Regions from separate parts of the Gracilibacillus sp. JCM 18860 genome, predicted to be linked through region 2. Evidence: riboswitches for the same ligand, from Rfam matches in the RefSeq annotation. Region 2 holds a riboswitch; each other region holds the start of a gene.

Region 1 (5,745 bases), 1.9 Mb from region 2:
ACCGATTTCCTGACCCTGATAGATAAATGGGGTTCCTTTCATGAGGAAGTACAAGGCAGCTAGCATTTTAGCACTTTCCTTCCAAAGCTCTTGGTCATTTCCCCATGTGGACACTCGGCGAGGTTGATCGTGATTTTCGATAAATAAAGCATTCCAGCCTTTCCCTTCAAGACCTGCCTGCCACTTCGATAGATTTTCTTTTAATGCCTGCACATTTACAGTGTCGTCTCCATCCTTTTGCCATAGACCTAAAAATTCAAATTGAAAAATCATGTCAAAGTAGCCATGCTCTTCACTAACCCATTTGTCCGCATCCTCCAGCTTAACGCCATTCGCCTCTCCAACTGTCATAATATCGTAATTATGGATCGTTTTTTGTGCGAATTCTGATAGAAATGGATCAATCCCCTCGACATTCATCATTTTTGAAAAGGATGGTACATAGTCTAAATTTTTGGGATTTGGCATATCCTTTAAGCCAGTTTCCTTTTTGATATGGGAAATAGCATCAACGCGAAAGCCATCGACTCCTTTATCCAACCACCAGTTCACCATCTCATATAATGCTTCTCTTACATTAGGATTTTCCCAATTTAAATCTGGTTGACGTTCAGAGAAGATGTGCATAAAATATTGATCGGTTTTTTCATCATATTTCCATGCAGATCCGTTAAATATCGATTCCCAATTATTTGGCTCCTTACCATTTTTGCCATCACGCCATATATACCAATCACGTTTTGGACTATCCTTTGAAGAGCGTGATTCGATAAACCATGGATGCTCATCACTCGTATGATTAATGACTAAATCTAAAATCAGCTTCATTTCCCGCTTATGCACTTCTTCTAGAAGTTCATCGAAATCGGCCATTGTCCCAAATTCGTCCATAATATCTTGGTAATCAGAAATATCGTAGCCATTATCATCATTTGGAGATTTATACATTGGACATATCCAGATGACATCGATTCCTAGGTCTTTCAAATAGTCGAGCTTTGATGTTACTCCTCTTAGATCTCCAATTCCATCCTCATTACTATCCATGAAGCTTCTCGGATAGATTTGATAGACAACACTTTCCTTCCACCACTTTCTACTGACAGTCCGCATCTCTATTCTCCTTTATCTTTTAATCTATTTGAAAAAATGGATGTATCCATTTTTTTATATGTTCGTCCATGCTTATCTGTTCCCTTACGATTTTGCTAAGGTTTCTCTGATTGTTCCAACCGACAATGCCCCAATTATGAGGAAAATTCCTGATAATAAGATCATGGCAGGCATCGACGACCCAAGTAATGGAAAAATGGCAAAGCTTACACAAGAGGCAATAATTTGTGGTAAACAAATACTACCATTGAACAAACCGAGATATGTCCCCATATTTTCCCCTGTTAATGCATTTGTAAGAATCGTAAATGGAAAGGTCATCATGGCTGCCCAAGCGATTCCTATTAGGGTAAAGGAGATAACTAAAAGCCATTGATGATGGATAAAGAATACGGAACTAAATCCGATTCCTCCAAGCACTAAACTAATCGCATAACCCAGCTTTCTTCTTTGGTTAGAAATACGTGATAGTACAAGTGACCATAGTACTGCAGCTACGGATTGTACTGCGGACAAGATGCCGAACCAGTTACCTGCAGCTTGATAAGCAGAGCTTGAAGGATCTGTCGTATTCCACACATTCGCCGCAACAGCACCTGTACCATATGTCCAAAGATATTGAAAGCCCATCCAACAAAACAATTGAACAAGTGTAACTGTCCAAAATACTTTTGGAGCACTGCGGAGTAAGCCAAACATACTCGTTTTTTTCTTATGCGCATCTTCTCTTATTCCGTGGTAAAGAGCATATTCCGAAGGGGAATATTCCTTCACCTTAAATACCGTAAATAAACTACAAATGATTAGAACTACCGCACCGACATAAAAGGAAATAACCACTGATGGTGGGACAACTCCCTTAGGCGCAGTGTTGGAAACACCTACTGCAGTTAGTAAAAATGGGAAAATACAAGCTAAAACAGCCCCGCTATTCGATAGGAAGCTTTGGATCGAATAAGCGAATCCTTTTTGCTTTTCATTGACCATATCTCCTACCATCATCTTAAATGGCTGCATTGCAACATTAGATGAGAGATCCATAAATAAAATCGTTACCGCCCCAAACATTAAAGCAAGCATGGAACCAAACCCAAAACCAAAGCTTCCCGCATTCGGCAATAAACACATAACTATTACAGAGACAATGGAACCAACGAGTAAATAAGGGATTCTCCGGCCGAGCCTCGGCATCCACGTTCGATCGGATAAATAACCAACAATCGGTTGAACGACTAACCCTGCAAGTGGCGGTAATATAAAGAAAAATCCTAATTTAGTAGGATCTGCTCCAATCGTTTGAAAAATTCGCCCCATGTTGGCACTTTGCAAGGAGAATGCCATTTGTACTCCTAAAAAACCAAAACTAATCAACCATATCGTACTGATTGGTAGATTCGGTAATTGTTGTTTTACATTGCTTTCTTCTTCTGTCTTAATTTCTTCTGCTAACATAATATCCTCCTTAAACCTAAACCTCTCATTTATCCGCTTTCAAAATGCAATCGATTGCACATAAGCTTTCATTTGTTCTAAATGGTTTTTTGTTACGATATTTAAATACTATTACTTTTTTAATCGAGCAATTCATATTATATCTGAAATTATTTTATAGCGCAATCGATTGCATTAATGTTCCGAATATCTCTTTTTTTCTATAAATCTATTTTGATTAGCATATGAGGGGCTGTTTGCAATATATCTTGGTGAACGCTCCTCTTCCTAGCTAGATTGCCAAGATATATCTTTTTATCTTGACTATCTCTCCTCTCCATAGCGAGATGAGCAAAATATATTTTTTCGACAACCTGTTCTTCACTAAGTTGATGTTTTTCTTTTTTCATGATATAGTCTATGAAACTATATGGATATTTCTCATCCAGAGAGGGGGAGGGACTGACCCTATGATCTCTCGGCAACCAACTTTTATTCAAAGTATGGTGCCAACTTCAGACGTATTTTAATACGAAAGATGAGAAGGAAAGCAATTATACTATCGGTAATCAGCCCTTCTCCCCTTTTTAGAGAAGGGCTTTTTCACATCTTACTTTAGGAGGAAACAAGCATGGCTATTCACACATTTAAAGCAACAGCAACATTAAAGGAAAAGGTTTTAGTAGAAACGGAATCCCGAGGACATAAGGTGATGGTTGACGAACCTGCATCCCTTGGTGGCACTGATACTGCAATGAACCCAGTAGAATTATTACTTTCTGCATTAGGATCCTGCCAATCGATTGTGGCACGTACGTATGCTGAAAAATTTGATATTGATCTAAAGAATTTCCGTGTTGAATTAGAAGGGGATATTGATCTGGACGGATTTTTCGATAAGGGGGATGTGCGCCCAGGATATTCGGAAATAAGCTCAACCTTTTACATTGATACTGATGCTCCAAAAGAAAAAGTAGAGGAATTTGTCACATTTTTAGAGGAGCATTGTCCAGTAGGTGATACGATTCAAAACCTTGTTAATCTTTCCTCTACCACTGTCATAAAAAAATAACCATCTCTCCTTGAGATGGTTATAACTTCCATATCCCGATCAAATTCACATACACTACGAGAATCGTGACCGGTACAATCCAAGTCATGACAACTCTCCAGATTTGATACCAGCCATTGGATAGGTTGTTAGACATCTTAAACTGCTCTTCCACCAGCGCTTTATCCATTCGATGAATGATAAACATCGCAATAAGTAAGCTTCCGAGTGGTAGCAAAATATTACTCACTAAATAATCTGTTGCATCAAATACTGTTTTATTAAAGACCATGAAATCCTTTAGAATACTGGAGGACAGGGCTGCTGGAATACCCGCAATGAACATAACAAGTCCTGAAATCCAGGTCACTTTCTTTCTCGATCTTTTTCCATTTTCCGTGAAGGCAGATACGATAATTTCTAATAAACTAAAGGAGGACGTTAAAGTCGCAAATAAAAATAATAATAAGAATAGACAGAAGAATACTTCCCCGAAAGGAATTTGAGCAAATACTGTCGGCAAAATAATAAACAATAAGCCCGGCCCTTCTGTAGGCTCAATTCCAAAGGCAAACACTGCCGGGAAAATAGCTAATCCCGCTAATAAGGAGACGAAAATATTCATCACGACAACAGAGGAAGCAGATGCCGGGATACTCACTTCTTTTCCTAAATAAGAGCTATAGGTAACCATACAAGAAAAACCCACTGCTAGAGCAAAAAAGGATTGACCAAGCGCATAGAGAATTCCCTCTCCTGTTAGGCTAGAAAAATCTGGATTTAGAATAAAAGAGATCCCTTCCGCAGCCCCTTCTAGAGTGAGGGAACGAACGACAAGGATAATAAAAAATAAAAACAATAATGGCATCATATATTTATTCGCTTTTTCAATCCCATTCTTTATTCCAAAAGAAATGACAGCAACATTAATGAGTAAAAACAGCGCTAACCCTGTTAACGTAATGACGGGCGAGGAGGTGACAGCGCCAAATAATTGCTCATAATTCGCTCCATCCTTAATTACTTGACCAACAACAGACTGAGCACTATAAATCAAGACCCAACCACCTACCACACTATAAAAGGAAAGCAATAGAAAGCAGCCTAATACACCTAGCTGACCGATCATTTTCCAATGGCTATTTGGCGCTAAGGTTCTATAAGCCGTGATCGCTTCTTTTTTCGCGCCACGCCCAATTACAAATTCTGATATTAGCATCGATAATCCAATCACAAGGGTGAAGACAATGAATAATAGGAAAAATGCTGCTCCTCCATTTAGTCCTGCCTGATATGGAAACTTCCAAATGGCACCTAGTCCAATCGCAGCACCAGCGGAAGCCATAATAAACCCAATTTTGGATGACCATTGTTCACGCATCGCAAACACTCCTTTTCATATAAAGACTATTATAAACTTTATATGGTCTTAAGGGAAGTGTAGGATTGTTCCTTGATTAGATTAAAAACATCGTAGGTAGAAGTAGGATGAATATCGCAAACAATGGATATAAACCAAGCTTGATCGTAGACTTCTCATGTATGGAAAGGAACTCCAAAGGACTCTTCACAGGCTTACAGATCCAGTCTGCTAGCTGATCTAGCTTGTTTTTTTTCAGTGGTATTTGAGGGATTTCTACATGAAACTCCTCTAACCTTTCTTTGAGCTCTTCTGGTATTTCTTTTTTATTCATGCCGTTCCCTCCAATAGCTCTTTTAATCTTTTCAACGAAGCATGTAATCTTGATTTGACGGTCCCAATAGGTATTTCTAGTATTTTCGCAATTTCTTTTTGACTTAAATCATGATAATAGGTTAATAAAATGATTGCACGCTGATGCTCAGGTAATTGTTTGATAGCTTCTTGGATCGTAAGTTTATCAATAGACGACATGCTTTCATGTTGGGCTTCTTGCTGGTATAAAAATGGCAAAAGCTTCTTCCAGCGTTGCCTCTTATTCAACCGATTAATCATCAATTGATAGGCCATGCGAAATAAATAGGTCTTGATCGAGGATTTTCTCGCATCAAATTGATGTTGATATTTATGAAAACGCAAAAAGGTATCCTGGACGATATCAATACTTAGCTGCTCCTCCTGACAGTAACGGTAGATAAAAAGATAGATAGGGGTTTTGTAAGAAACGAAC
Region 2 (5,745 bases):
TTTACCGATAATGGCGAACAAAATAATACTAGCTAAAATCGTTTCAGGCTGTGCCATGTTTTGACCGAAGGTAAGCAGGAATCCAAGACCTTGACTGGCTCCCATCAATTCTGCTGCCACAACAAACATCCAGCCAAGGCCTAAGCCGCTGCGCATGCCAACTAAAAAGGATGGCATGGATGCAGGAAGTATGATTCTTTTTATTAGCTGAAATGTATTGAGTCCATACATTTTTCCCACTTCAATCAGCTTGCGATCAACTCCAATAATTCCACTTACAATGTTTAAGTAGACAGGAAAAAATACCCCAACTGCTATCATCACTATTTTAGATGTTTCACCAATACCCATCCATAAAATAAAGAGTGGTACCCATGCTAAGGAAGGGATAGAACGAAAAGCTTGAATTAATGGATCAAATAATTGCTCTGCTTTTTTATAAAAACCTACAAATGAACCTAATATAATTGCTATGACTGTTCCTAAAATAAATCCAACAAACACTCTATATGTCGTAATACCAATGTGCCCCCATAGTGTACCATCTTGGGCCATGTTATAAATTTTTTCTACAATAGTTGATGGTGCTGGGAGCTGATAAGAAGGAACAATACCTGCACGGCAAACTAGCTCCCAAGCAATAATTAATAGAATTGGGATGATACTGCCAAGTAAAATTGTCTTAACGGTTGAATGTTTGTTCATATTCTTGGCCTTATCATCTTTTTGATTAACCTTATCTATATAGGCTCCACTTGTTAATTCTTGGTTATCTGCCATGATTGTTCCCCCTCTAATTCCCTACCATCTCATTCTATTATTTCTTTTGCATATTCAGGATTGATTAATTCTTGTGTTAATTTTTCTACATCCGCATCTGGATTTAGTACATCCGCATCCTGTAATACCTTTCCTGCTTCCACAATCGCATCCTCATGAACTTGACCAGGTATTGCATTAGAAAAATCATTTCGTTCCATTTGTATCTTGGCTACTTCTAAATCTATATCTGCTTCTTCTGCTAATAGTTGAGCTGCTTCTTCAGGATTCTCTAAAACCCAATTACGAGCGCGCTCATACAATTCAATTACTTTATTTACATATTCCGGATATTTGTCTGCAAACTCTTGACGAACATTTAAAAAGCCATACGTGTTTAAGTCTGCATTACGGAAGAATAATTGCGCATTTTCTTCTAATTCTAATTTTGCCATATGTGGATCAAGCCCTGCCCATGCATCTACATCGCCTGATACAAGGGCTGAACCACCATCTGCATGCTGCAGGTTAGTCAATGTAATATCATTAATCGTTAAGCCTTCTGAATCCAATGCTCTTACTAGAAAGATGAAGGGGTCTGTTCCCATAGTTGCTGCAACATTCTTTCCTTTTAAATCTTTAATGGATTCAATTCCTGAGCCTTCATTCGTTACTAATGCCGTCCATTCTGGCTTCGAATAGATGTATACATTCTCTATTGGTGCACCACTCTCCTTAGAGATTAAGGCTGCAGCACCTGCCGATGAACCAAAGTCAATACTATCACTTCTTAAAAACTCTAATGCTTTATTACTTCCTTGACTTAATGTCCACTCCACCTCTATATCTTCTTCCGCAAAAACTTCTTCTGCCCATTCGAATTTCTTTAATACTAAGCTTGTTGGCGAATAATAAGCATAATCTAAACGGATTTTTTCAGGCTTTCCCTCTGTTTCTCCTTCTGCTGCTGCACAGCCTGATGCAATAACAAGAATGAAACCAAAAAGCGCGATAGCTAAAAAACTACGTAAATCTATTAATGGTATTCTTTTCATGATAGATTGTCCCCTTTTTTATTTTCTTTTCTATTAAATTTCACAAGCATAAGTGGAAATTGTTCCTCTTAACCGCTGGGCTTCTTTGTACGTACATCTATTGTGTACAACCTGTAACCCTGCTTCTCTTGCCACTTCTTCTGCTTTTGGTGAAACAACACCTTCCTGTAGCCAGAATACTTTTGGTTTAACTTCCACCGCTTCTTTTGCTACTTCTACCGCAGCATCAGGGCTACGGAAAACTTGTACAATGTCAATAGGAACAGGAACACTTTTTAAATCTGGGTATGCTTTTTCTCCTAAAATCTCTGTTTCCCTTGGATTAACTGGAATAATTTTATATCCAAGACGTTGCATTTTTCTTGCTAGACGGTAGCTCGGTCTTGCTTCCTTCCCACTCAGACCAACAATAGCCAATGTTTTTTGGCGAGTCACCTCTTCCCCATTCTCGATTACCCGCTCATATGGAGAATTTAATGCCCATTTAATTACCCCTTCATCATTTACGACGATTTGTTTTGCTTCATCTGCACCGATTCCTGTTGCTTTGGCAAGTGCTTGATCAAGATCATTTTGAATATCACGAATTGATTCGATTCCTACAGATAAACGAACAAGCTCTTCTGTTACTCCTGTTTCCTCTAATTGCTCTTTACTTAACTGTTGATGAGTAGTAGAAGCTGGATGAATAATTAATGACCTAGCATCTCCAACATTGGCTACATGGGACCATAGAGAAACATTATTGATTAGATCTCTACCTGCATCTCGTCCACCTTTAATCCCAAAGACAATGATTGAGCCAAAGCCATTGTTCAAAATACGCTTCGCTAGTGCGTGTGATGGATGGCTTTCCAATCCTGGATATCGAATCCATTCCACCGCTTCGTGTTCTTCTAGATATTCTGCTAATTCCTGAGCATTTCGATTATGTCTTTCCACTCTTAAATGAAGTGTTTCTAATCCTTGTAGTAACTGGAAGGCATTAAATGGGCTAAGTGCCGCACCGAAGTCTCTCAATAACTGGACACGCACTTTTGTGATAAATGCTAATGTTCCAAAGTCTATTGCATAACGAATTCCATTGTAGCTCGGATCTGGTTCAGTAAATTGAGGATATTTTTCTGAATTCCAGTTAAAACGACCTCCATCAACTATAATTCCGCCAATCGATGTACCGTGACCACCTATCCATTTTGTCGCAGAATGAACCACAATATCAGCACCTAATGTGATTGGTTTACAACCATAAGGTGTGGCAAATGTATTATCAACGATCAATGGTACACCTGCCTCATGAGCAATCTCTGAAACTTTTTCTACATCCAATACTTGAAGGCCTGGATTTCCGATAATCTCGCCATAAACTGCTTTCGTATTTTCATTGATGGCTTGACGGAAATTCTCAGGATCGGTTGGGTCTACAAATTTTACGTTGATTCCGTATCTTGGTAATGTTACAGCAAACAGATTATAGGTTCCGCCATACAAGTTCACACCTGCAACAATTTCGTCTCCCGCACTTGCTAGATTTAAGATCGATAGGGTGATGGCTGACATCCCCGAAGCTGTTGCAACTGCTGCAACGCCATCTTCTAAAAGGGCTAATCTTTTCTCAAAAACATCGACAGTTGGATTACCAATTCTTGAATAGATGTTTCCTGGTTCATCAAGTGCAAATAGTCTCTCTGCATGTTCTGTGTCATGGAAAACGAACGAAGTAGATTGATAGATAGGCACTGCTCTTGAACCTGTTGTTGGATCAGGCGCCTGACCACCGTGTAAATTTAAGGTCTCCGCATCATACGTTGAATTTTTAAAAGCTGTCATGTTAGTTTCCTCCTTGAATATTCCATTCATTTAATTAATATAAGTATAAAGAAAAGCCTTCTTCGACAAGAAGAAGGCTTTGGTTATCTACCAGCTGTCTCCCTCTTATCTATCAGGAATGTTTCCTGCAGGATTTAGCACCTTTTAAGCTGAAGCTTAATGGTTGCTGGGCGTCATCGGGCCAGTCCCTCTGCCTCTCTTGATAAGAGCTATTTAATTTTTATCGGATCAAAAAATCCTCTCTACATGGAGATAGAGAGGATTCAGTCTGAATAATTCGCTCTCTTATCTCTCCAAGCATGATCACTTAGTGGAATTGGCACCTTTATTAAGCCTTTGTGCTTAATGGTTGCCGAGGTTTCATAGGGCCAGTCCCTCCACCTCTCTTGATAAGATTTAATGTCAAATATTGTAATTCCGAGTGGATTACTTATATTTAATTTAGTTATTACATACTTTAGCATGGTAGACCACCACTGTCAACAAGTATTTATAAATTATTGAATATTTTTCTTTTAAGAGTATTCATGATTTATATCGACATGAAATAGCTTTTTTTTAATCCATTCATTTATGTTTTCAAAAAAATAGTCATCCTAGAAGGAGGTTTTATTATGACCAACTACAAAAAAAAGTTGCCATCGTAACAGGAGGTGAAAGTGGTATCGGACGAGAAACATGCTTGCAATTAGCCAAGAAAGGTGCACGCATTGCCGTTATTAATATTTCCGATGATAGAGAAACGCCTGCATCCATTTGATGCAGCCACTTCTCTATTTAAAATAAGCTAAAAGACCTTTGGTGATCCCTTCTGCTAAGTTATCTTGATAGTCCCTTGTTCGGATTGTGAGTAAGTCATGAGGATTCGTAATAAATCCCATTTCTAATAGGAGTGCTTTATTTTGATTGTTTCTTAGTACATAGAAATTACTACTTCGAACCCCTCGATCTCTCATTGTGACATGTTGAGATAAAGAGGACTGCATTTCATAGGCAAGCTCTTTACTATCTGGGCCAAAATAGTGTGTGCTAATTCCATTAGCAGAAACTATTGGACTTGCATTAAAATGTAGACTTATAAAAGCATGAGTCTGATAAGCATGACTTATTCTCAAGCGGGTGGCATGATCTACATAGCTATCATTACTTCTCGTTAATAATACCGTTGCACCTGCTTGACGGAGCTCACTTGCTATCTCAGAAAGCACCTCCATAATGACATCCTTTTCAAAGATACCCCCAAGTCCTATGGCTCCAGGATCCATGCCACCATGCCCTGGATCGAGCACAATATTAAAGCCATTTAAGTTCTGCTCATTGCTTACCGTAGTTGTAGTAGCTGTTTGTTCCACAGATTGCTCTGTATCTGACGTAGCCTGGGCTGATGGTTCTTCAGGTATGTATGTGGTACTTTGATGATTCGTCAACCAGCCCGCAATCCATCCAATTTTACCATTCTTTAAATCTACTTTTATCCATTGATCTTCAGTATCAACGACCGAAAAAGACTCTCCAATTGTTGTAAAACCGATAATAGGATAATTTGTACCTGGTCCTGAACGAATCCGAACACCAGTGGCAGTAATAGAAACATCGTTTAAACTATCATTAGTAGCTGCTCGCTCTTGCTCTTCCACCATTAAAAATTGTGAAGCTATCCAAGCCTCTTTCCCATTATAAAAGGTTTTATACCAGCCATATGCCTCATCAAACACTTGTACTTGATCTCCAGCTTGTAATTTACCAAGAATTTGTCCATTTAAAGATGGCTCTGAGCGCACATGTAAATCTGTTGCTCCCACATGATATGTTTTCCCCTCTGCCTCTATAATCAAAGGGAAAACAAAGAAAAACGATAAAAATAAGATGATGGCTGTACTCTTTTTTATCAAAACAATATCACTTCCTTTTTCAGGATTTACTCGATAGTTTCTGATACCCAGAAGTGACCAATACTAAACCTATTTTTTATCGATTTTTGTAGAAATATGATGATTAGTCATAATTACTGAATAGTCTCCATGAATAAAGATCATTTATTTATACATAAAAAAGCCCCACTACATCGATTAAACGATTTTAGTGAAGCTCTTTTATAAGA
Region 3 (5,745 bases), 1.2 Mb from region 2:
AAAGTAGCCTTTTTGTGTGGCCTCAAAGCCTCCTGGACTTTGAAATACCATCCTTCTAATGGTATTAATATCCGTAAAATCAAGACATCTTGCTCTTACCCGATTTACTCCCGTATTACCTACCATAAGCATACCTAATTTGCCATCACCTTCTGCTTCAGCTCGCATGAGTCTAGCTAGTAATCTCACATCTTCTTCCGTTGCTTTCACTACCGCCAATTCTTTCACCCCTTACCTACTTTCTTTATATTCAAAAAGCTTTCAAAATGTACCAGGTTTGAACGAAAGGATTTAGGTAACACTTAAAGAAAACCCTTACATTTATGGTATAATGAATATGAAATATTCAAAGACTAAAATATCGTTTATTTTTAGTCCTTATAATTGGAAGCTTATTTTCTTCGTCTCCTTCGAATACTAGCAATGTTGTGAATTTTCCTTAAGAAAAGGAGGTATAACATGAGATTGTCGAAGCTAATACTTCATAAAGATATACTACTTATACATGCCGATATTCATAGCAATGATTATATATTTACGGTAAAATGGAAGGAATTAGATAATAAAAAAGGTGGTGAATGGGAGCTAAAATCCTATATTAACAACTCCAATGGAAAGAAAGACTTGTCACAAGAAGAGATAGATCAATTAATTAATCAAATTAATCCTGAATGGGGTTGGGAGCAAGAACAAGAACAAATGCAAAAAGCACGAGAGAAAGATGTCGATTAAATATACTAAACCTTGATTCATCGTAATGAATCAAGGTTTTATTACTTATAATGATGAAGCTCCAGCATTTTCTAATGCTTGCTTATTAAACCATTGTAGTTGATCATGCAATAAGACAACTTGACCTATAACAATCATTGACGGATTCGTGATCTCATCTAATCGATCCGTGATTGTTTCGAGTGTACCTACAATCGTTTTTTGTTTATTAGTCGTTCCCCAGTGAATGATTGCTACAGGTGTTGTCTTTTCTAAACCTGCTTGGATAAGGTATTCAGCAGTTTTAGGAAAATTCCTCACACCCATGTAAAAGCAAAGAGTTTCTGTTCCATTAGCTATATGCTGCCATTCCTTTAATGATCTTGATTCAGGATTGGACCCATTAATAAAGCTTACGGAACCACTGAGCCCACGATGGGTTAATGGAATTCCAGCATATGCAGGTGCACTTATACCTGATGTGATACCAGGTACTACTTCAAAAGGAATATTAGCTTTTTCTAAAACAAGTGCTTCTTCCCCGCCTCTACCAAAAATAAACGGATCGCCACCTTTTAATCTCGTGATGACTTTTCCCTCTGTTCCATATTGAACGAGTAAACGATTTATCTCGTCCTGAATAACACCATGCAATTTCGGTTCCTTCCCACAAAAAATTAATTCTGCCTCACTTCTTGCATAGTTTAATAATTCTTGATTAATTAAACGATCATATAAAATAACGTCTGCTTCTTCAATCGCTCTAATTCCTTTTAACGTAATTAGTTCCTTGTCGCCTGGTCCTGCCCCTACTAAATATACTTTACCCAATCTCTTCCCATTCCCTTCTTAATTGATGTTCTTGTTGCTTTGTTTCTGACTTTACTTGATATTTCATTAACACGATTGTAATAAGTATCGTTAAGAATAATAAGATTACAGTATAGTAAGAATGACGAATAATGATTTCGGTTAAACTATAGGAAATCACTAATGAAATGATTGGTGAAGAAATCCAAACCTTTGCAATACGATGGATGATTTTTTCCTTCCAAACATTTTGCCAGCTTTTCGTAGCACTGATTCCAACAATTGCCGTCGTCGTTACCTGGGTCATTGGGATAGGAACTCCTAAAAAGGAGGCAGCAATAACTAATATCCCTGTTGTGCTTGAAACAACAATTCCGTTTGCCAGTGATAGATTTGTGATCTTTTTGGCATTGGTATCTAACACTTTTCCCCCAAATAAGATGCTACCAAGCGCTACCACTAACGCTAAGACAGGTAAACCAATCTCCATTGTTACTAAATTTGCTCCCACCAATGGTCCTAACGCATTCGCCACATTATTCATACCAGCGGCTATTGCCTCAAAAATACCTGTTATAATTAACAGTCCTGCTAATATTTTACTAGAAAATGAGACCTTTATCTTGTCTCGGTATTTCATTCTTACTTTTTCAAGCGTATATGTCACAAAAAAAGCTAAAATTGGGATAAGAAGCCATAAACCGACGATTTCTAATATAGAAACGGCATATATTTGCTGAAAAGACAAACCAATTCCGACAATAGCACCAACGGTTACCTCACTAGTAGAAAGTGGAATACCAATATAATTCGTAACAAATAAAGTACACGCAGAAACGGCCAGTATAATTGTAGCGATGCGAACATCCATGATTTCCTCTGGAATAATTCCCTTTCCTAGTGTATGAGTAACATGCTTTCCTCCCCAAAGAGCACCAACTATGGCTCCTGAACCAGCTAGAAATAATGCCACTTTTTTATGTTTTATTACCTTACTTCCATATACGACTCCCATACTAGCGGCAGAGCCACTAGCGCCGATATTAAAAGCAAATAAACATGCGGCAAAAAAAGCTAAAATGACTAACATTTTTCATCCTACTTCCTCTATTTTTATCTTCTTAGAAATGAAACCTGCATTTTTATTTCAAGTGAATCTCCGGGCGTGAATGCTTTTCTCTCCATATCAACATAATGCTTCATCAAAATGTCGTATAGGGTTGCCGCTAATTTTCTTACCCTCGCGTCCAGATTTATTAGCGAGATCCTATTTTCTTTCAAAAAAACAAAAAACTTCTACTTGGTCTAAAAGTAGAAGTTAAATACTTCTTCTTATCTGCCAAGGTTGTCTTGCTGGAATTAGCACAGTGCCTCAAATGCCTGTTGCTGAGATTTCATCGGGCCAGTCCCTCCATCTCTCTGGATAAGAAAGCATATAATGTTTTAAGTTATTAAATGATTTGTATTGAATATAATGGTAAATACAATTAATGTCAATAGGTCAATTCCTTGGATTGCTACTGCAATCCACTAAAAATCCTTTATAACCAATGGTTTTACTAGGTTTAATTTTTTTAAATTTTTTCTTGTATTTTTTTACTGGTGATTGTATGATATATTGTATAGTATTTCCAAAACTTTTTAACAACTAAATATTTTAAGCTTATCAAGAGAGGTTTAGGGACTGGCCCGATGATGCCTCAGCAACCAGCATTTTATGCATGGTGCTAAATCCAGAAGGTAATTACCGAAGATAAGAAGTATGTATAAATGTGGGGACTTTCTTCTTATCGGGAGAAAGTCCCTTTTCGTTTTATAGCATATCGTAGGAGGAATGATCGAAATGAAGCATATCGAAACATCATTAGCTCAAATTGGGAATAAATCTGATCCAAAGACAGGTGCCGTCGAGCCACCTATTTATTTATCGACAGCCTACCAGCATGAAACAATTGGCAATTCTACCGGTTTTGATTATACGCGAACGCGTAATCCAACCAGAGATATTGTAGAAAGGGCCATAAGCGACCTTGAAAAAGGCACTAAGGGATTTGCTTGTTCATCCGGTATGGCTGCGATTCAATTAGTGCTTGCCATATTTGAAAAAGGAGATCAAATCATCGTGACAGAGGATGTTTATGGTGGAACATACCGATTATTTAGTCACTATAGTGAAGCATATGCGGTCGATTTTCTCTATGTGAAACCAGAAGAAATTGCAGAACAAATCACATCGAAAACAAAGGCAATATTTATTGAGACGCCAACAAATCCACTGTTAATCGAGTTAGATATTCATAAAGTTGCCCAGATCGCTAAAGAACACCAGCTGCTTTTAATCGTAGATAACACCTTTTTCACACCATATCTCCAAAAGCCACTTACACTAGGAGCAGATATTGTCGTCCATTCTGCAACGAAATATTTAGGTGGACATAATGATGTTCTTGCTGGACTAGTTGCTGTGAAGGATCAACCGTTAGCAGAAAAACTAACCCATCTACACAATGCCATAGGAGCTGTATTGTCACCATTTGATTGTATGTTACTTATTCGAGGCATGAAAACGTTAAGTCTTCGCCTTGAGAAGCAACAGGAAAATGCTAGAGCACTTGAACAGTTTTTCAAGGAGCACCCTTTAGTAACAGACATTCTGTATCCCGGTAAAGGTGCAATGGTTAGTTTCCGGATTAAGGAGAAACAAATGGTTGGCCCCTTCTTATCCCATTTAAAAGTCATTTCTTTTGCGGAAAGCTTAGGTGGGGTGGAGAGCTTTATCACTTATCCAACAACACAAACGCATGCAGATATCCCTTTAGAAGAACGTGAAAAACGTGGTATTTGTGAAAGGCTGTTACGTTTCTCTGTCGGTATTGAGCATATAGAAGATTTAAAAGAAGATCTAGATCAAGCTCTACTAAAGAGCAAGGAGGAATTACTTCATGTCTAACCAATTTGATACAAAGCTTATTCATGCAGGGCTACAACAAGGATTTAACGAAAAGGTGACAGGTGCCGTAAATCCTCCGATTTATTTATCATCTACTTATCATCAGAAAGAAATAAATGAATTCGGACCATTCGATTATAGCCGCTCAGGTAACCCAACCAGAGAAATTTTAGAAAAGACGATTGCGCAGTTAGAGAATGGATACGCAGGCTATGCCTTTTCTTCAGGCATGGCAGCCATCTCCTCAGCTTTTTTATTATTGGAAGCGGGAGATCATGTCGTTGTGACAAAAGACGTTTATGGAGGTACCTATCGATTTATCAGTCAGCTATTGACCAGCTTCTCGATTAGCCATACTTTTGTTGACATGACAAACATCGCAGAAATTGAAAAAGCTATTCAAAGTAATACAAAGGTTATTTATATGGAAACACCAGCAAATCCCTTATTGCAAATCACTGACATTAAGAAAGTGGTGGAGTTAGCTAAAGCCAATGATTGCTATACTTATTTAGACAATACATTTATGACACCATTGTATCAAAATCCACTAGATCTTGGTGTAGACATTGTGCTCCATAGTGCGACTAAATTCTTATCTGGTCATAGTGACGTAGTAGCTGGATTAGCTGTGGCAAAAACAGAAGAGTTAGCTGCAAAATTAAAATTTATTCAGAATACAATTGGATCCATTCTAAGTGCACAGGATTCCTATACCTTAATTCAAGGAATGAAAACTTTGGAGACTCGACTAACCAAATCAAGCCAATCTGCACTTGAAATTGCTAAATTTTTGGATGAACATCATGCGATTGAAAAAGTGTATTATCCAGGTCTTACGGATCATCCTGGTTTTAACGTTCATCATTCCCAAGCCAAAAGTGGTGGAGCAGTCCTATCCTTTTTATTATCAGAAAATGTTGACATAGAGGGATTCGTTAGAAAGCTCGAAATACCAGTCTTTGCCGTAAGCTTAGGGGCTGTGGAATCTATTCTTTCTCATCCTGCTACCATGTCTCATGCAGCAATGCCTCCACATGAACGAAAAGAAAGAGGGATCGAGGATCGCTTGTTCCGTTTATCTGTAGGTATAGAGAATGTCGATGATTTGATCAAGGATCTTAATCAATCTTTCCAACAAAGCAAATTAAGCCTTCCATTATAGAGGAGAAGAGAAAAGGACTGGGGGCTTGATTTCCTAAATGCATCGCTTCGATAAACTGTAATTTGGCTTCTTGCCTCAATTGAAGTGCGGTTAAAAAGACTATAAACGG

The links. A riboswitch is a leader RNA that binds a small molecule or an ion and turns the genes downstream of it on or off. The one in region 2 is predicted to bind S-adenosylmethionine.
Region 1: another riboswitch for S-adenosylmethionine. It lies ahead of ACZ5R4_RS11805 (OsmC family protein); the one in region 2 lies ahead of ACZ5R4_RS20610 (PLP-dependent aspartate aminotransferase family protein).
Region 3: another riboswitch for S-adenosylmethionine. It lies ahead of ACZ5R4_RS05840 (inorganic phosphate transporter); the one in region 2 lies ahead of ACZ5R4_RS20610 (PLP-dependent aspartate aminotransferase family protein).

Annotation. Positions count from the first base shown of each region.
Region 1 covers NZ_AP043868.1:2,330,923-2,336,667, forward strand. Annotated here, with positions in the region: gene ACZ5R4_RS11790 (glycoside hydrolase family 13 protein) at 1-1,113, opposite strand, end outside; gene ACZ5R4_RS11795 (SLC45 family MFS transporter) at 1,198-2,565, opposite strand; gene ACZ5R4_RS11800 (hypothetical protein) at 2,766-2,954, opposite strand; SAM riboswitch class I at 2,983-3,089, shown strand; gene ACZ5R4_RS11805 (OsmC family protein) at 3,176-3,616, shown strand; gene ACZ5R4_RS11810 (sodium-dependent transporter) at 3,636-4,976, opposite strand; gene ACZ5R4_RS11815 (hypothetical protein) at 5,053-5,289, opposite strand; gene ACZ5R4_RS11820 (sigma-70 family RNA polymerase sigma factor) at 5,286-5,745, opposite strand, start outside.
Region 2 covers NZ_AP043868.1:4,251,526-4,257,270, reverse strand. Annotated here, with positions in the region: gene ACZ5R4_RS20620 (ABC transporter permease) at 1-705, opposite strand, end outside; gene ACZ5R4_RS20615 (aliphatic sulfonate ABC transporter substrate-binding protein) at 810-1,814, opposite strand; gene ACZ5R4_RS20610 (PLP-dependent aspartate aminotransferase family protein) at 1,848-3,644, opposite strand; SAM riboswitch class I at 3,747-3,853, opposite strand; SAM riboswitch class I at 3,927-4,040, opposite strand; gene ACZ5R4_RS20605 (SDR family NAD(P)-dependent oxidoreductase) at 4,210-4,404, shown strand; gene ACZ5R4_RS20600 (N-acetylmuramoyl-L-alanine amidase) at 4,418-5,536, opposite strand.
Region 3 covers NZ_AP043868.1:1,109,051-1,114,795, forward strand. Annotated here, with positions in the region: gene ACZ5R4_RS05825 (cell wall hydrolase) at 1-219, opposite strand, end outside; gene ACZ5R4_RS05830 (hypothetical protein) at 460-732, shown strand; gene cobA (uroporphyrinogen-III C-methyltransferase) at 778-1,542, opposite strand; gene ACZ5R4_RS05840 (inorganic phosphate transporter) at 1,535-2,611, opposite strand; SAM riboswitch class I at 2,851-2,951, opposite strand; SAM riboswitch class I at 3,182-3,281, shown strand; gene ACZ5R4_RS05845 (methionine biosynthesis PLP-dependent protein) at 3,365-4,471, shown strand; gene ACZ5R4_RS05850 (aminotransferase class I/II-fold pyridoxal phosphate-dependent enzyme) at 4,464-5,636, shown strand.